Regions from separate parts of the Streptomyces solicamelliae genome, predicted to be linked through region 1. Evidence: riboswitches for the same ligand, from Rfam matches in the RefSeq annotation. Region 1 holds a riboswitch; each other region holds the start of a gene.

What was found. Region 1 has a riboswitch for cyclic di-AMP ahead of ABZO31_RS15670 (M23 family metallopeptidase). Riboswitches for the same ligand answer to the same signal wherever they lie in the genome.
Region 2: it holds a riboswitch for cyclic di-AMP, as region 1 does, so the genes downstream of both, ABZO31_RS09050 (transglycosylase SLT domain-containing protein) here and ABZO31_RS15670 (M23 family metallopeptidase) in region 1, are expected to answer to the same signal.
Region 3: it holds a riboswitch for cyclic di-AMP, as region 1 does, so the genes downstream of both, ABZO31_RS28045 (M23 family metallopeptidase) here and ABZO31_RS15670 (M23 family metallopeptidase) in region 1, are expected to answer to the same signal.
Region 4: it holds a riboswitch for cyclic di-AMP, as region 1 does, so the genes downstream of both, ABZO31_RS03800 (C40 family peptidase) here and ABZO31_RS15670 (M23 family metallopeptidase) in region 1, are expected to answer to the same signal.

The regions. Positions count from the first base shown of each region.
Region 1 is NZ_CP160404.1:3,391,888-3,396,371, reverse strand. It holds gene ABZO31_RS15685 (rhodanese-like domain-containing protein) at 1-146, shown strand, start outside; tRNA gene ABZO31_RS15680 (tRNA-Met) at 242-315, shown strand; gene ABZO31_RS15675 (PP2C family protein-serine/threonine phosphatase) at 322-1,632, shown strand; cyclic di-AMP (ydaO/yuaA leader) riboswitch at 1,922-2,055, shown strand; gene ABZO31_RS15670 (M23 family metallopeptidase) at 2,067-3,113, shown strand; gene ABZO31_RS15665 (PrsW family intramembrane metalloprotease) at 3,145-4,458, opposite strand.
Region 2 is NZ_CP160404.1:1,958,002-1,962,485, forward strand. It holds gene map (type I methionyl aminopeptidase) at 1-301, shown strand, start outside; gene ABZO31_RS09040 (heme oxygenase (biliverdin-producing)) at 423-1,073, shown strand; gene ABZO31_RS09045 (acyltransferase family protein) at 1,098-2,405, opposite strand; cyclic di-AMP (ydaO/yuaA leader) riboswitch at 2,754-2,940, shown strand; gene ABZO31_RS09050 (transglycosylase SLT domain-containing protein) at 2,944-3,795, shown strand; gene ABZO31_RS09055 (PhzF family phenazine biosynthesis protein) at 3,826-4,484, opposite strand, start outside.
Region 3 is NZ_CP160404.1:6,069,326-6,073,809, forward strand. It holds gene ABZO31_RS28030 (helix-turn-helix domain-containing protein) at 1-401, shown strand, start outside; gene ABZO31_RS28035 (DUF6126 family protein) at 436-588, shown strand; gene ABZO31_RS28040 (tyrosine-protein phosphatase) at 589-1,401, opposite strand; cyclic di-AMP (ydaO/yuaA leader) riboswitch at 1,756-1,942, shown strand; gene ABZO31_RS28045 (M23 family metallopeptidase) at 1,947-2,891, shown strand; gene ABZO31_RS28050 (SGNH/GDSL hydrolase family protein) at 3,056-3,850, shown strand; gene ABZO31_RS28055 (STM4011 family radical SAM protein) at 3,837-4,484, opposite strand, start outside.
Region 4 is NZ_CP160404.1:815,985-820,468, reverse strand. It holds gene bioB (biotin synthase BioB) at 1-512, opposite strand, end outside; gene ABZO31_RS03810 (8-amino-7-oxononanoate synthase) at 655-1,821, shown strand; gene ABZO31_RS03805 (ATP-binding protein) at 2,049-2,480, shown strand; gene ABZO31_RS03800 (C40 family peptidase) at 2,588-3,064, opposite strand; cyclic di-AMP (ydaO/yuaA leader) riboswitch at 3,068-3,267, opposite strand; gene ABZO31_RS03795 (hypothetical protein) at 3,572-3,877, opposite strand; gene ABZO31_RS03790 (ATP-dependent Clp protease proteolytic subunit) at 3,884-4,484, opposite strand, start outside.

The DNA.
Region 1 (4,484 bases):
AGCTCGGCTACCAGGTGAAGGAGATGCTCGGCGGCTTCGAGTACTGGGTGCGCGAGGGCTTCGCGTACGAGACCTGGGAGGGTCCGGCGCAGCGCGCCGCCGACCCGCTGACCGCGCCGGTCGACGCCGCCGACTGCGGCTGCTGAGCCGCTGATCAGGGCCGGTGAGACCAGGGTCACGCCGCTGTGCCGAAATCCGATTTCCGATGCTGCTCCGGATGACGTACTGTTGGGTTCACCGACGCGGGGTGGAGCAGCTCGGTAGCTCGCTGGGCTCATAACCCAGAGGTCGCAGGTTCAAATCCTGTCCCCGCTACTGAAGATGAGGGCCCGGATCCATTGTGGATCCGGGCCCTCGTGCATTCCGGGGCCTGTGTCACCCGGACGGCGGACGGCGGGTCGCCGCCCGGCGCGGCTCCGGCCAGCCTGGACGGGGCGGAGTACCGTCCGCAGCTCGGGCGGACCGGCAGGGAGAGCACAGGTGGGGCGACGATCGTCGGCGGGCGGAAGCGACAGGGAGAGGCCTCCGGGCGAGCGGCGGTTCGTCCGCGCCCTGCCCGCGCTCCTGATCCTCGGCGGGTCCGTCTTCGACCTGGCCACGCCGCCGGAGTACACCGCCGCCCCGTTCTACTCCGCCGCCCCGCTGATCGCCGCGCCGTTCTACTCGTTCCGCACCACGCTGCTGACGGCCGTCGTGGCCGTCGTGTTCAGCGTGGCGCTGCACACGTACAACGACACGGCCACCGACGTGCCCGCGGTGATCGAGACCGTCACCGTCCTGACGGTCTCGATGCTCTCGCTGCTGATCAACAAGGTGGTGCGGCGAAGTGGCGAGAAGCTCGCGTCCGCGCGGGTCGTCGCCGAGGCGGCGCAGAAGGCGGTGCTGCCCACGCCCGCCCAGCGGATCGGCGGGCTGCACGTGGCGGCCCGGTACGAGGCGGCGCAGGCGGACGCGTTCATCGGCGGCGACCTGTTCGCCGTCCAGGACACCCCGCACGGGGTGCGGCTCGTCGTCGGCGACGTGCGCGGCAAGGGGCTCGACGCGGTGGAGGCGGTGGCGGTGATCATCGGCGCGTTCCGCGAGGCGGCCGAGCAGGAGGCCGCGCTGGAGGGCGTGGCAATGCGGCTGGAGCGGGCGCTGGCCCGGGAGGGCCGGCGGCGCGACAGCCTGGACGCCTTCGAGGGCTTCACCACCGCCGTGCTCGCCGAGATCCCGAGCGGCCCGGCCCGGGTGCGGATCGTGAACCGGGGCCATCCGGAGCCGCTGCTGCTGTACGCGGACGGGGGGCTGGAGCGGCTGACGCCGAGCCAGGCCGCGCTGCCGCTCGGCATGGGCGATCTGGCGGCCTGGCCGGACCGGGTCGACGAGCGGCCGTACCCGGCCGGCGCGACGCTCCTCTTCTACACGGACGGGCTGTCCGAGGCGCGTGACGGCGACGGCGTCTTCTACGCACCGGGGGAGCGGCTCGCCGGCCGGATCTTCCCGGGCCCGGACGAGCTTCTGGACGCGCTGGTCGACGACGTGCGCCGGCACACCGGAGGCGGTTCGACGGACGACATGGCGCTGCTGGCGGTGAGCCGGCCGGCGGAGGGCCAGCCGGAGCGGCGGCGGACGATGCCGGTGGTGCCGTGACGATGCCGGTGGTGCCGTGACGATGCCGGTGGTGCCGTGACGATGCCGCTGTGACGGTCCGTGAGGGAAGGATCTCGGAGAGGTAACGCTGACGTGTTGTCACTTCATGAACTCTTGGCCGAGTCTCGACATCGGGGCGGTCAACTCGCCCGTTTCCACCCTGTTCTGGCAGGTTAAGTCCAGGCCAATGCCCGGAACGATCAAGAGGAACAGCTTGGAATCGGGCCCACGTGTCTATTAACGTTCGATAACGCAGCGCGGTCGTCCCAGTCGTCGCAAGAGACGGCACCGTGCGCACGCGCCGAATCCCGCAAGGGAACCGGGGAACCACCAATTGGGGTGAATCGGGTCGAATTTGGCCCGTAGGAGACCTTCCTGCTCCGAACCCGTCAGCTAACCCGGTAGGCGAGAAGGAAGGAAAGGAGTACGCCTCCGTGGCGTCCAACCCTGCTGCTCGCGAGACCCACTTCGACGCCTACGGCGCCCCGATGGCTGGGGGAGGCGAGTACCAGGAGGAGTGGAACCCCAGCGAGGACACGCTCCGTCCGAACCGCGGCCGGCACCGCGTCGTCAAGCAGCGCAGCATCGCCCGCAGCTCCACCGTCCTCGGTGTCGGCGTCATCGCCGCGGTCGGCGCGGGTGGCCTGGCCACCGCCAAGGAGAAGCCCCCGGTCGCGATCTCGCTGCCGGACATGAACCTGCCCGCCGCCGAGGACCTGCCCGGCGTCGGCACCCTGCTCGCGGACGACGCCGAGACCGACAACAACGTCGGCCCGCTCACCCAGGCGTCCCTGAGCCTGCCCGCCGCCGACGGAGGCCAGACCGGCTCCATCGAGGCGGCCGACGCGGGCGAGGCCCTGCGCGCCCGCATCCTGGCCCAGGCCGAGCAGCAGCAGGCGACGGCCGACGCCGAGGCCAAGGCCGCCGCGGAGAAGGCGGCCGCCGAGAAGGCCGCCGCCGAGGCGAAGGCCCAGCAGACCGCGGCCGCCGCCGCGGAGAAGGCCGCCGCCGAGGCGAAGGCGAAGGCCGAGGCGGAGGCCAAGGCCAAGGAGGAGGCGGCCCGCCGGGCGGCGCTCGCCGCCAGCTACGCGCTGCCGACGTCCTCGTACACGATCACCTCCGAGTACGGCCAGGCCGGCTCGATGTGGTCCTCCGGCTACCACACCGGCCTCGACTTCGCCGCGCCCACCGGCACCCCGGTGAAGGCCGTGCACGGCGGCACCATCAAGTCGGCGGGCTGGTCCGGCTCGTACGGCTACCGGATCGTCCTCGAGCTCGAGGACGGCACCGAGGTCTGGTACGCCCACCTGTCCTCGATGACCGTGAGCGCGGGCCAGACGGTGACCACCGGCGACACCATCGGCCGCGTCGGCGCGACCGGCAACGTGACCGGCCCCCACCTCCACCTGGAGGTCCACACCGCGAGCGGCGCGGGCATCGACCCGGCGGCCTGGCTGCGGGACAAGGGCCAGAACATCTGACAGACCGTCCGACCCGCGCGCCCGTCGAACCTCAGGCGCGGTACGGGTTGGGACCCGTGTAGTCGCGGTGCGGCGGGGGCGGCGGAGCCGGACGGAACCGGCCCGTCGCCCCCGCCGCGTACGTGAGCGCCGGTGACGCGAACTCCTTGCGCTGCCACAGGTGGTGCAGCAGCTCCTGCTCCCGTGCGGTGAAGTCCGCGCCCGCCGTCCCCCGGTGGGCGCGGTCGCGCAGGAAGGCCAGGCTGGTCGCGAAGACCTCGTACTCGTGCACCGCGCGCGCCGCGGCCGGCCCGTACGCGGCGGAGGCGAAGGAGCGGGCCATCGCGCGGGCCCGCATCGAGGAGAGCGCGAGCGGTTCGGCGGGGGCCAGCCAGCCGGCCGCCGCGTACGCCGGGAGCCGCCCGGATATGGTGCGCAGCTCGCGCTGCCGGCTCCAGATCGCGAGCCAGGTCAGCAGCGCCAGGGCCGGCACCATGAACGCCCCGTACACCGCGAGGAAGCCGAGCGGGCTGCGGACGGCCGAGCCGTTCCACAGCGCGTGCACGCCCATCGCCAGGAGCAGCCCGCCGAGCGGCAGCAGGACGCGCCGGACCCGGTGCCGGCGGGCGGTGGCGGCGGCGAGGCCGAAGCCGATGCCGGTGAAGACGGTGAACAGCGGGTGTGCGAGCGGCGACAGCACGATCCGCGCGAAGAAGGTCCCGACGGTCTTGGAGCCGACGACGCCCGTGCCGGTCGCCAGGTCCTCACCGAAGGCGCTGCCCAGATAGAGGATGTTCTCGGTGAAGGCGAAGCCGGTCGCGACGAAGCCGGCGACGACCACGCCGTCGACGAGGCCGGTGAAAGTGCGGCGGCGCAGCAGGAGGAACAGGAGCAGGGCGGCGCCCTTGACGCTCTCCTCGACGACCGGGGCGACGAACGTCGCGCCCAGGCTGAGCAGGTCGTCGGGGTCGGTGGTGGCCGTGGCGGTGGCGATCCAGCGGATCGCGAAGGTGTTCGCGGTGAACGCGATGAGCGCGGCGGCGCCGGAGCCCCAGGCGAACGCGAAGATCAGGTTCTTCCAGGGGCCCGGATCGACCCGGTCGAGCCAGCGGAACGCGGCGAGCAGCAGCGGGACCGGGAGCACGGCGAGACCGAGGCCGACGAGGAAGCCCTCGGTTCCGGTCTTCTCGCGCAGCATCGCCAGGAGCACCAGGCCGCAGAGCGCGAGCACGCCGAAGACGGCGGCGGCGCGCAGGGCCCGGCGGTGCCGGAACGCCCGCCGGGGGCGGTAGCGCCACTGGGCGCGGTCGTCCGGCACGGTGGGCGGGGCGGCGGCGTCGGCCGTGGGCACGGGGTGATTCGGCACGGTCCGACGTTAACCGCGCGGCGCGG
Region 2 (4,484 bases), 1.4 Mb from region 1:
CATCGAGTCGTACGCCAAGCGCTTCGGCTACGGCGTCGTCCGGGACTTCACCGGTCACGGCATCAACTCGTCCTTCCACTCCGGTCTGATCGTCCCGCACTACGACTCGCCCCACCACACGACCGTGATCCAGCCCGGCATGACCTTCACGATCGAGCCGATGCTGACCCTCGGCACCCACGAGTACGACATGTGGGACGACGGCTGGACGGTCGTCACCAAGGACCGCAAGCGGACCGCCCAGTTCGAGCACACCCTCGTCGTCACCGAGAACGGTGCGGAGATCCTCACGTTGCCGTAGGCCCTTCGCGGGGTAGCGTCGTTACCGACAGGCCGTCGGGAACCGGTTGACTTAGGTAAGCCTAAGCAGCACTATCGGAAGCCGGTTCCCGTCCCGACCCGCTCGGTCCCGGAGGCACGCCTTGACCACTCCCTTCTCCACGCTGATCCGCACCGCGTCGCACCAGCAGCACACCGAGGCCGAGTCGTCGGGCTTCATGACCGACCTCCTCGGCGGCCGCCTCGGCGTCGACGCGTACGCGCGCTACACCGAACAGCTCTGGTTCGTGTACCGCGCCCTGGAGGAGGGCGCCGAGGCGCTGCGCACCGACCTCGTCGCCGGACCGTTCATACGGCCCGAGCTCTTCCGCACCGCGGCCCTGGAGCAGGACCTCGCCCACCTGCGCGGCCCCGGCTGGCGCGCCGGGGTCTCGCCGCTCCCGGCCACCACCGCGTACGCCGACCGCGTCGCCTCCTGCGCCCGCGAGTGGCCCGCCGGGTACGTGGCCCACCACTACACCCGCTATCTCGGGGACCTCTCCGGCGGCCAGATCATCCGCGACCGCGCCGAGCGCACCTGGGGCTTCGCCCGCAAGGGCGACGGCGTCCGCTTCTACGTCTTCGACGACATCGCCAACCCGGCCGCCTTCAAGCGCGGGTACCGCGAGCTCCTCGACGCCGTGCACGCGGACGACCTGGAGAAGCAGCGGATCGTCGACGAGTGCAAGCGCGCCTTCGACTACAACGGGGCCATGTTCCGCGAGCTGGCGGACGAGTTCCCGATGAGCGCGTAGGCCCCCGGGGCGGGGCCGGCGCCCTCACGCCGCGTCCGGGCCCCGCCGCCCGCCCCGGCCCGCCCGCTCCACCAGCAGCCAGCCCGTCAGCGCCGTCCCCACCGCCGCGGGGGCGCTCACGTGCACGGCGATCAGCAGGGCCGTGCGGCCTTCGAGCAGACCGCCGAAGCCGACCATCGACAGGCCCAGGACGCCGAGCAGCGCCAGCGTGATCCCCAGCGCCGCCACCGGACCGCCCTGCCCCGTGCCCGGCGCGACCGGCGCGGGGCGCTCGAAGCGGCGGAAGGCGGCGACCAGGCCCGCCGTGAGCAGCGCCGCGGCCGCGATCCGTACCGGCGCCTGGGCCCACCACGCGGCCGTCGCCGGGGCCGGGAGCTCCGCGCCCAGGGCGAGCAGCGCACCGTACACGCCGAGCATCGCCGACAGGTGCCACAGGAACGCGGTCATCGCGATCCCGTTCGCCGCCACGACCTTGTGCCAGACGTTCGCCCGCGCCACGAACCGGGTACCGGGGCCGCGCAGCAGCTCGACGGCGCCGACCAGCCAGAGGCCGTGGAAGAGCAGGGCCAGCGTCGGCGGGGCCATGTTGGAGACCTTCTCGCCGGGCATCCCGACCATCGAGAGCGGGTACGGGCCGAGGGCCACGAGCAGTCCCGCGCCGGTGAGACCGACGGCGGCGAGCGCGCTCGGCAGCCGGATCATCCCGTCGGCGCGCAGGAACCCGAGCTGATGCACCGCCAGCCAGACGAACGCGAAGTTCAGGAACTCCACGTACGGCACGTCCGCCGCGAACCGCAGCGCGTCCACCGCGGCCGCCGCGGCCACCAGCGCGCCGAACGCGCCCCAGCCGTACCGCTCGTGGAGCTTCAGCAGCGGCGGGGTGAAGGCGACCATCGCCAGGTAGATGCCGATGAACCACAGCGGCTGGGCGACGAGTCGCAGCGCCACGCCCGTCAGGCCCCGGTCCGCGCCGAGGAGTTGGACGACGAGGGCGAGCGCGCCCCACACCCCGATGAACACCATCGTGGGCCGCAGCAGCCGTTGCAGCCGGGCGCGCAGGAACGCCGCGTACGCCGGACGGGAGCGGTGCGCGAGGGCGTGCGAGAAGCCGCCGACGTAGAAGAAGACCGGCATGATCTGGAACACCCAGGTCACGAGCTGGAGTTCCGGTACGACGGCCAGCAGGTTGCCCACGGTGCCGTCCGCCGTGACGGCGGCCATCAGCCAGTGCCCGAACACGACGACGCCGAGCGAGACGACCCGCAGCAGGTCGACGTACCGGTCCCGGGTGGCCGGTGTGTTGGCGGCGAGTTCCCGCGCGCTGATTCCCATGCGGACACGGTGCCGCGCCCGGCCGCAACGCCGTCAGGGCTCGGATACTCAGGCGGGGCCTGAGTACGTCGTCACGATTCGGACATACCGCCGCAAGACTTTCATTGCGCAGTTAATATCCCTTGTCACGTCTTTTGGGAATTCGGTTTTCCCTTTCCGGCATTCCGCCCCGCACCCCCGTGATGTCCGTCACGCGACCATGGCGCGCCCCCCTGCCGCACCACCCCCGAGCCCGTGCGCCGCAAGGCAGTTCGGACTTTTCCGTCCCGCCCGAAATGATCGAGAACAATTGATCAGTCAATTCGCGTCTTGTTTCCCGTCGCATTTCTCGCCTACGTTCGCGTCGACCCGGACGGATCGCCGAATCCTGCCACCGTCCGTAAAAACGACCGAGCACTACCCGTCGGCAGGAGCGGGGGACCCACGAATGCGCCGGCGCGGAATCCCGCGGCGGCTCGGGGTGAAGCCGCCGTGTGCGGCCGGGCAGCTCCAGCCCGAACCCGACAGCTCACCCCGAAGGCGCCGGAGAGGAACGACCATGCCCGCATCCGGTAAGCACCGCCGCCCCAAGCGCCGTCCCCTGCGCCGTGGCATCGCCATGGCCGGTACCGGCGGCGCCGCGCTCGCGCTGCCGCTGATCCCGACCGGCGCCCAGGCCGCCGCCCCGCAGCAGGCCGCCCCCGCCACGACGACCACCGCCGCCACCGCCGCCGTCGAAAAGATCACGGCCGCTCTTCCGCAGGCCGCGCCGAAAGCCGCGCCGAAGTCCTACACCGTCGTGCGCGGCGATTCCCTTTCGGTGATCGCCGAGGAGCATCGAATTTCCGGCGGCTGGAAGAGCCTCTACCGGAACAACAAGGCCGCGGTGGGTGACAATCCGTCACTCATTCACCCGGGTCTGCGTCTTTCCCTCGGAAAGAAGGCCGTCGCCGCCCCCGCCAAGCCGAAGGCGCCCGCCTCCAGCGAGCGCGCGAGCCGGTCCGCCGAGCGCACCGCCCCGGCCAAGTCCACGCCCGCCAAGTCCGCTCCGGCCAAGACCGTCGCCCGCGACGCCGGGCCCAAGGCCTACACGAACACCCTCGACGGCTGGATCAACGAGGCCCTGGACGTCATGGCCGAGCACGGCATCCCCGGCTCGTACGAGGGCATCCACCGCAACATCATGCGCGAGTCCTCCGGCAACCCCCTCGCCATCAACAACTGGGACTCCAACGCCGCCAAGGGCACCCCGTCCAAGGGCCTGCTCCAGGTGATCGACCCGACGTTCCGGGCCTACCACGTGCCGGGCACGTCCAACGACCCGTACGACCCGGTCGCCAACATCACCGCCGCGTGCAACTACGCCGCGGACCGGTACGGCTCCATCGACAACGTCTTCGGGGCGTACTAGGGGCGTACGGGACGGCCGGGCGGCCGGGGCTCAGACCGACAGGGTCCGCTCCAGCCGCACCCGGCCGCCCAGCTCGATCACTCCGTCCGGGCCGGGGGCCGTCAGCAGCTGCGACCCCCGGCCCTGGGTGATGTTCAGCGCCCGGCCCAGCTCGGCCGTGAGCAGCAGGGCGGCCGCGCCGGTCGCCTCGTCCTCGTCGATGCCGTCCCCGCGCCCCGGGAACGCCCGGGCGCGCACCCGGCCGGCGGCCTCGTCCTCCCAGGCCCAGGCGTAGATCCACTCCCCCGGCTCGGGGACGTCCAGCGCGTCGACCTCCTCCGCAGAGGCGTACCGCCGCAGAGTGCGCGGCGGAGCCCATTCCGCGCGGGCCTCGATCCAGGTGAACTCGCCGTCCCCGCGCACCCACACCTCGCCGGCCGGCGGCCGGACGACCTCCAGGTCGAGCAGCCAGGCCGCGCCGACCACCGGGTGCCCGGCGAACGGCAGCCGCAGGCCGGGGGTGTAGATGTCGACGCTGCCCCACTCCGGGTCGTCGACGAACACCGTCTCGCTGAAGCCGAGCTCCTTGGCGAGCGCCTGCCGGGACGCCTCGTCGGGGTGGCCGCGCCCGTCGCGTACGACGCCGAGGGCATTGCCGTACCGGCCGTCGCCGGCGCAGAAGACCCGCAGGACGTCGATGTCGGTCGCAC
Region 3 (4,484 bases), 2.7 Mb from region 1:
CCGCGCTCCTGGGGGAGGTCTCCCCGGAGTACGACCCCATCGTCCGGGCCGGCCGGTCCGAGCCGGTGGAGGCGGACGGCTGGGTGTACCACCAGGCGGGTGGCGCCGGCCGGGCGCTGCAGGCGCTGCGGGTGCACGTCCCGCACGCCACCCGGGCCGACATCGTGCGGGTCCACCCCGGCGAGGAGTGGATCCACGTGCTGCGCGGCCAGGTGCGGCTGGCCCTCGGCGACACCGTGCACGTCCTCGACCCGGGGGACAGCGCGCACTTCGACTCGCTCACCCCGCACCGCATCGGCGCCGCCACTCCCGACGGCGCGGACGTGCTCTTCGTCCACACGCTGCTGCAGACCCCCGCCGCCGAGCTGTGCCTCGGCGACCCGGGTCCGCATCGCCGCTGAACTCTCGCCGTTGAACTCTCAGGAGGTACCCGACATGTCCGACAAGTCAGCCGCCGTCACCGGCGAGGAGCGCGGGGGCGGCAGGTTCCCCAAGGGCCTGGTGCTGCGCCTCTTCGCCTACCTGATCGCCGGCCACCTCTTCGCCGGCTTCCTGTACCTGCTCTTCGCCCTCGGCGGCCAGAACTAGCTACCCCTGCGTGAGCAGCCGGGCCCGCAGCAGCTCGCGGGTCCCGGCGGAGAGCTTCAGGCCCTCCGTGAGGTAGCCCTCGACCGAGCCGTACGTCTCGTCCATCTGGGCGAACGCGGCCCGCAGGTAGTCGACGCGGGCGTCGAACAGCGGGCTCAGCAGCTCCATGACCGCGGGCGACATCCCGTCCGGGGCGGTGGAGCTGCGGTGCACCTTGTAGCGGCGGTGCGGCTCGTTGGACTTCACGTAGTCGGCCTCGATGGCCTCCCGCTCGACGCCGACCGCGAGCAGCGACACCGCGATCGACAGTCCGGCGCGGTCCTTGCCCGCCGCGCAGTGCATCAGTGCCGGCACGCTGTCCTCGGCCAGGGCGTGCACGATCCGGCTGTGCTCGGGCGCCCGCTGCACAATCATCTTCCGGTATGAATCGGACATTCGGGCGGCCGCCTTGCCGTCCCCGAGCATCTCCCGCAGCGTCGCCAGGTCGCCCGACCGCACCAGCTTCCAGAACTCCTTGCCGTCCGCCGGATCGTTCAGGGGTATGTGCACGTTCCGCGTGCCGGGCAGCTCCACGTCCAGGCCCTCGAAGGCCCGGTCCGCCTCGTTGCGGAAGTCGAAGACCGTGTGCAGGCCGAGCGTCGACAGGAACGCCGCGTCCTCGGCGGTGGCGTGGGCCAGGTGACCGCTGCGGAACAGCCGGCCCGGCGCCACGGACCGGCCGTCCGCGGTCGGCAGGCCCGCCACGTCACGGAAGTTGCGAACGCCCGTCAGCTCGGGTTCGGTCGGCGGGGCCTGGGGCGTCTGCTGCGTCACGGCTGCTCCTGGTGCTCGATGGCGAGAAGAGATCGGTTCCTGGGGCAATCATCCAGGGTCGCCGCCCGGCGGCGCACCCCGCCGGGCGGTAATGGGCTTTCTGTCCGAATTGAGGGCTTCGATATAACGCGCCCTGATTGCAGGGGAGATGGGTTCGGGGGAGTGAGCAGCGTCATAACCGTGACCGTCCGTGCCTGATCATTTTTCCCAAATGCCGTGTGCGGAAAGGAACGCGAAGATCCGTCATCCACGGAGGGTGACCGGAATTCCGGAGGGAAATTCCCGGCGAAGAATGCGAACGGGAATTCGTGGCTTGTTCCTCGCGACTCGGCTCGTCTAGCGTCACGCTCACTCCGGTCGGACCCGCCGAATCCTGCCACCGTCCGGATTTCCGCACCCACCCACGTACGGCAGGAGCGGGGGACCCAGGTAACACGCCGTTCCTCGACCAAGGACGGCTCGGGGTGAAGTCGCGCATCGCGCGGCCGGACAACTCCAGTCCGAACCCGACAGCTCACCTCGCAGGCGACGGAGAGGAATTCGCCATGCCCACGAAGGGTAAGCATCGCCGTCCCAAGGCCAATCCGCTGACCCGCGGCATCGTCGCCGCCGGAGCGGGCGGCGCCGTCGTCGCTCTGCCGCTGTTCGGCGCCACCGGCGCCCACGCGGCCGAGCAGTCCGCCCCCGCGGCCGCCGAGCGCGTCGCCGCCGTGGCCGCCGCGCAGCCGGCCGCCGCCCCGCAGGCCGCCACCGCCAAGGCGAAGGCCAAGGCGAAGATCTACTCCGTCGTCCGCGGCGACTACCTGTCCAAGATCGCCGCGGAGCACGACCTCGCCGGCGGCTGGAAGAAGCTCTACGCGGACAACCGCCAGGTCGTCGGCGACAACCCGTCGCTGATCTTCCCGGGCATGAAGCTCACCCTCGGCGCCAAGTCCACGGCCAAGGCCCCCGCCGCCAAGCCCGCGGCCAAGCCCGCCGCCAAGGCCGAGCGCAAGGCCGCGCCGAAGCCCGCCCCGAAGGCCAAGGCCGCCGACGAGACCCGCAGCTCCCGCAGCGCCGAGCGCGCGGCCGCCCCGGCCGCCGCCTCCGGCTGGTTCGCCCCCGTCGAGGGCGGCGTCTCCACCGCGTACCGCGCCTCCGGCTCGATGTGGTCCTCCGGCTACCACACCGGTGTCGACTTCATGGCCTCCTCCGGCACCAACGTCCGCGCCGTCGGCGCCGGCACCGTGGTCTCCGCCGGCTGGGGCGGCGCTTACGGCAACGAGGTCGTCATCCAGCACGCCGACGGCAGCTACTCGCAGTACGCCCACCTCTCCTCGCTCGCCGTCTCGGCCGGCGAGAGCGTGCGCGGCGGCCAGCAGATCGGGCTCTCCGGCTCGACCGGCAACTCCAGCGGCCCGCACCTGCACTTCGAGATCCGCACCGGCCCGAGCTACGGCTCGGACGTCGACCCGCTGGCCTACCTGCGCAGCCACGGCGTCTCGATCTGACGCACGCCGCACGAGCGGCCCACGGGAGGCCCGGCACGTACCCACGTGCCGGGCCTCCGGCGTATTCCGAATTGGGGAGATCTTGACCGGTGGCGTATCTCACCCTGCGTCAACCCCTCCTTACGGTCGCGTAGGTCACATCCGGGACGGAATGATGCACCCTCGTGGCAGACGATTCGAGATCCAGAGACAGTGACGCATTCGGGTCGTACGCGGCGATCGGCGACAGCTTCACCGAGGGCGTCGGCGACCCGGCCCCGGACGGCACCTTCGTCGGCTGGGCGGACCGGTTCGCGGTCCTGCTCGCCGACCAGCTCCCCGAGCCCGACGCGTTCCGGTACGCGAACCTCGCGGTGCGCGGCAGGCTCCTCGACCAGATCGTGGAGGAGCAGGTGCCGCGCGCCAAGGAGCTCGCCCCCGACCTGGTGACCTTCTGCGCGGGCGGCAACGACATCATCCGGCCCGGGAGCGACCCCGACGACGTCGCGGAGCGGTTCGAGCGCGCGGTCGCCGACCTGACGTCCTCCGTCGGCACGGTCATGGTGACCACCGGCTTCGACACCCGGGGCGTGCCGGTGCTCAAGCACCTGCGCGGCAAGATCGCGACGTACACCGCGCACGTGCGCGCCGTCGCCGACCGCTACGGCTGTCCCGTCCTGGACCTGTGGTCGCTCAAGTCCGTGCAGGACCGGCGGGCCTGGGACGACGACCGGCTGCACCTGTCGCCCGAGGGCCACACCCGCGTCGCGCTGCGCGCCGCCCAGGTCCTCGGCGTGCCGGTGCCCACCGAGCCCGACCAGCCCTGGCCGCCGCTGCCGCCGCGCGGCACCCTCGAGGTCACCCGCGACGACGTCCAGTGGGCGCGCGAGTACCTGGTGCCCTGGATCGGGCGCCGGCTGCGCGGGGAGAGCTCCGGCGACCACGTGACCGCCAAGCGCCCGGACCTCATGCCGCTGTGATCGGTACGCCGGCGGCCGGGATCCGTTCCAGCACGCCGCCGGCGAACACGTCGTACAACGGCAGCGACTCCAGGTGGACGTACCCGATGTGGCAGTCGCACACCGCGAGCGGGCAGGCCCGGGGGCGCAGCGCGGCGCGGTAGGACCCGTCGTAGAGGTTGCCCAGCTCGGCCGGGACGAAGTGGCAGCGGCGGACCGTGCCGTCGCCGTCCACCGAGATCACCGACGCGCCGGTCCGGCACGGCAGCCCCGCCGAACGGTGCGGCTGCCGGCTGTACGGGAAGAGCGGGTCGAGGGCCGTCCACACCGCGGCCTCCTCGTCCGTGTACGTGTGCCCCTCCGCCGCGTTCACCCACAGGTACACCCGCTCCGGCAGCTCGGCGCGCAGCCGGCGGGCGTGCTTCAGATGGTCCGGCAGACCGACCACGCCCACGCTGAACCGGACGCCCCGCTCCGCCAGGTCGCGGCACTTGCCGAGGAAGCGGTCGTACGGCGTCTGGCCCGGGTGGTACGTGCACCACAGCGCCACCGTCTCCGGATCCGCCTCCGCCAGCCACTCCGTGCGGCAGCTCAGGTTCGTCTGGATCGCCACCCGCTCGACGTGCGGCAGCCGGGACAGCTCGACGAGCGCGCG
Region 4 (4,484 bases), 2.6 Mb from region 1:
GACGTGTTCAGGTTGTGGTTGTACGCGTCGGCGCCGGCGTCCTTGAGCCGCTCGGCCTGGCCGTCGGAGAGCAGACCGAGACAGGCGCAGACCTCGATGCCCTCGTTCTGCTCCTTGATCGTCTCGATCGTCTTCCCGACCCGCTCCACGTCCCGGTCCGTCGGACCGCGGCCGCTCGCGACCAGGCAGACCCGCTTCGCACCGCCCGCGACACCGGCGGCGGCCGCCTGGGAGGCCTCCTCCGGCTTCAGCCAGGTGTACTTGAGGATCCCGGCCGTGGAGCCGAGGCGCTGCGAGCAGTACGAGCAGTCCTCGGGGCACAGCCCGGACTTCAGGTTGACCAGGTAATTGAGCTTGACCCGGCGGCCGAACCACTGACGGCGCACCTTGCCGGCAGCGGCCACCACATCGAGCAGTTCGTCGTCGGAGGTCGCCAGCACGGCGAGCGCTTCTTCACGGGTCGGCAGCTCGCGCCGCAGGCCCTTCTCCACCAGCGTGTTCAGCAGGTCCATAAGGGCTGATCCTGACCTACGTCACGCCTTTCGGCCAAGGAGGATCCGAACAAACGGGCCCGTTCGAGGTGTGTGTATGACCACACCCCGACCTCGGCGTCCTGCGGTTAGGGTCTGTGCGCTGCCTACAAAAGGATCTGTCATGTCCCAGGCCGTGGACCCGCGCCGACGCGCGTTCGACTGGACCGACGCCGAGGCCCGCCGCCGTACGGACGCCGGACTCGTCCGGACGCTGCGCCCCCGCGCCGCCGAACCGGACGTCCTGGACCTCGCGAGCAACGACTACCTGGGCCTGACCCACCGTGCCGAGGTCAAGGAGGCGGCAGCCGAGGCCGCCCTGCGCTGGGGCGCCGGCTCCACCGGCTCGCGCCTGGTCACCGGCACGACGGCGCTGCACACCCGGCTGGACCGGGAGCTCGCCGCGTTCTGCGGCTTCGAGGCCGCCCTGGTCTTCTCCTCCGGCTACACCGCCAACCTCGCCGCGCTCACCGCGCTCGGCGGTCACGGCTCGCTGACCGTCTCGGACGCCGCCAACCACGCCTCCATCGTCGACGGCTGCCGCCTCTCCCGCGCCGAGACCGCGATCGTCCCGCACACCGACCCCGAGGCGGTACGCAAGACCCTCGACGCCCACCCGGGCCGCCGCGCCCTGGTGGTCTCCGACTCGGTGTTCTCCGTCGACGGCGACAAGGCCCCGCTGGCCGAGCTCGCCGCCGCCTGCCGCGCCCACGGCCCGGCCGCGCTGGTCGTGGACGACGCCCACGGCTTCGGCGTCCTCGGCGAGGGCGGCCGGGGCGCCCTGCACGAGGCGGGGCTCGCCGGCGACCCGGACGTGGTCGCCACCCTCACCCTGTCCAAGTCGCTGGGCAGCCAGGGCGGCGCGGTCCTCGGCCCGGCCAGGGTGATCGAGCACCTGGTCAACGCGGCCCGCACGTTCATCTTCGACACCGGCCTCGCCCCGGCCGCCGTCGGCGCCGCTCTCGCGAGCCTGCGGCTGATCCGCGAGGAGCCGGGACTCGCGGAGCGGGCCCGTACCGTCGCCGCCGCCCTGCACCGTGGGCTCACCGACGCCGGGCTGACCGCGGCCCGCCCCGACGCGGCGGTGGTGTCGGTGCACGCGCCCTCCCCGGACGCGGCGCTGCGCTGGGCCGCGGACTGCCGCGAACAGGGTCTGGGCGTCGGCTGCTTCCGGCCGCCGTCGGTGCCGGACGGCATCTCGCGGCTGCGGCTGACGGCCCGCGCCGACCTCACGGACCAGCAGGTCGACGAGGCCGTCGCCACGATCCTGCGCACGGCACCGGAGGCCTGACCTCCGGCGGACTCGGGGCCGGGGCCGGTGCCGGACTCGGGGCCGGGGTCCGGCCGTCGAGCAGACCGGCCCTCAAATGCGTTCTGGCATCGCAGAGTTCACCGCATCGAGCGACAGATTTACGCATATCTCCGTGAAACACCTCCCAGGTCCCCCGGAACGGTGGCACTCTGGCGCGAAGCGCAATCCGGGGCCGGGCGCCCCGGTGGGAAAGGGACAGCGTCGCCATGGCAGACCATCAAGAAGCAACCCTCACTCTGCCGAGCGATCCGGCCTCGGTCTCCACGGCCCGCAGATACGTCGCCGGCGTGCTCGCCGGCTGGGGCCTCGACGAGGGTTCCGAGACCTCCGACACCGTCCGTCTGATCGTCTCCGAACTGGCCACCAACGCCGTCCAGCACACCTTCGGCCAGTCGCCCACCTTCACCGTCGACGTCCGCCTCGAACGCGACGAGCAGCTGCACATCGGCGTCACCGACAGCCACCCCCGCTGGCCCCAGCGGCTGCCCGCCGCCGTCCAGCAGGACAACGGGCGCGGCATGGTGATCATCCGCTGGCTGACCGCCGAGTGCGGCGGCAGGCTCTCGGTCCGCCCGACCGACGACGGCGGCAAGACGGTCTGGATCGAACTCCCCTGGACCACCCCGTCCCCCAACTGACCCCGTCCCCCGACCGACAGGGGGTGACCGGCGGCGCGCTCGCCGGTCTCGGGCTCACCCTGCCGGCCGCCCCGGTGACGGGACACTGAACCGGGGCGGCCGCCGCGTCAGCGGACCCTGCCGTACCAGACCTTCGAGGACCAGATCCGGTCGAGCTTCACCCACGAGCCCGTCTTGGGGGAGTGCCAGATCCTGCCGTTCCCGGCGTAGATGCCGACGTGGTAGACGCGTCCGCCGGAGTGGAAGAAGACCAGGTCGCCCTTGGCCCGGCCGGAGGCCGCGATGTGCCGGGTCTTGTTGTACTGCTGCTGCGCCGTGCGGGGCAGCGCCTTGCCCGCGCGCTTGTACGAGTAGAGCGTGAGCCCCGAGCAGTCGAACCTGCTGGGCCCGGTCGCGCCGTACTTGTAGGGGGCGCCCTTCTTCGACGCGGCGACGCCGAGCGCCTTGCTCGCGTACACGGTGGCCGCCTCGGCCTCGGGCGCCGCGCCGGGGGCGAGGAGCGTGCCGCCGACGGCGGCGAGGGTCAGGGCCGATACGGCGCCGGCCCGGGAGAGCAGGGACGGGACATGAATCTGCGCAGACATGCGCAACCCTTCGTCAGCCGCCTGTGAAGGATGACCTGTCGGGTTCGGGCCCGAAGAAGCCCGGCCGCGGCTGCGGCTTCACCCCGAGGACCTGCCGTGGTCGTGCGTACGGCCGGTCCGTGTTGCCTGGGTCCTCCACTCCTGCCGATCCACTCTGTCGACCAGACGTCCGGAGCGGCGGCAGGACTCGGCGTCCGCCCGGACCGCCCCGCCGGGGATGGCGGGGGCTTGTCGTCGACAGGGATCTTGACCCAGCTCGTGCCGAAATCCGAGCTGAAACGAGGTGATGTGAGGCTGCTCACGACTGATCCGATCGGGTGGACAGGCAGTCTTTGTGATCAGCGGAGGTTTGGCGGATGAGCCCCGTACCAGCACCGGAATAGTTCATTCCGCCAAATGCGTACACCGGTTGCGCAACTCACCCGCGACACAAGTCGATTCGTCGACTACGCCGATCGAGCGAGGGTTCCTGCGACCGACTGGCCCTGGACACGACATGCGGAACTGTCAACTGGCGGAGGAGTCGGCCAGGGTGACCCGGTGTGCGCGGCGCTCGCCGTCCAACACCCGCAGGGCGCGCGCCAATGTGGCCGCGTGGACCTCGCTCTCCCCGCGCCGGTGCATGACTTCCAGGGCGTCCCGCAGGGCGACCGCCCGTCCCACCAGGGCCTGAGCCGCCCTCAGGGCCCCATAGGTATGCGATGCCCTGGATGGATTGATTCTCCCCAGTTGGTCGACGACTTCGAGGTACGCGTCGACCAACTCACCCTCGGCGCGGGTGAGGGCGGGGAGCGGCGGCAGTTCGGGGACCACCTGCGCTCACCTCGGTCCGGCGCCGCGGTTCTGCACCACGTGGTCCACGAGCCCGTACTCCACGGCCTGCCCGGCGTCGAAGACCGAGAGGCGGTCGAGGTCGGCGTCGATCCGCTCGCGGCTCTGCCCGGTGTGCTCGGTCAGCATCCCGGCGACCATGGCGCGCAGCCGCAGCATCTCCGCCGCCTGGATCTCCAGGTCGCTGGGCTGCCCCTGCACCGGCTCGTCCGTGCCCGGCTGCTCGAGCACGATGCGCGCCCCGGGCAGGGCCATCCGCTTGCCGGGCGCGCCGGCGGCGAGCAGGACGGCGGCCGTCGACACGGCCTGGCCGAGGCAGGTCGTCGCGACCTCGCAGGTGATGACCTGCATCGTGTCGTAGATCGAGGCCATGGCACTCGGCGAGCCGCCGGGCGAGTTGATGTAGAGCGCGATCTCCCGGTCGGGGTCGGCGTACTCGAGGTGCAGCAGCTGGGCGATCACGTCGTTCGCCGAGGTCTCGTCGATCGGCGTGCCGAGGAAGACGATCCGCTCCTCCAGGAGCTTGGAGTACGGATCGAGGGTGCGGCTCCCGTAGCTGGTGCGCTCGGTGAACTCGGGCAGGACGTAG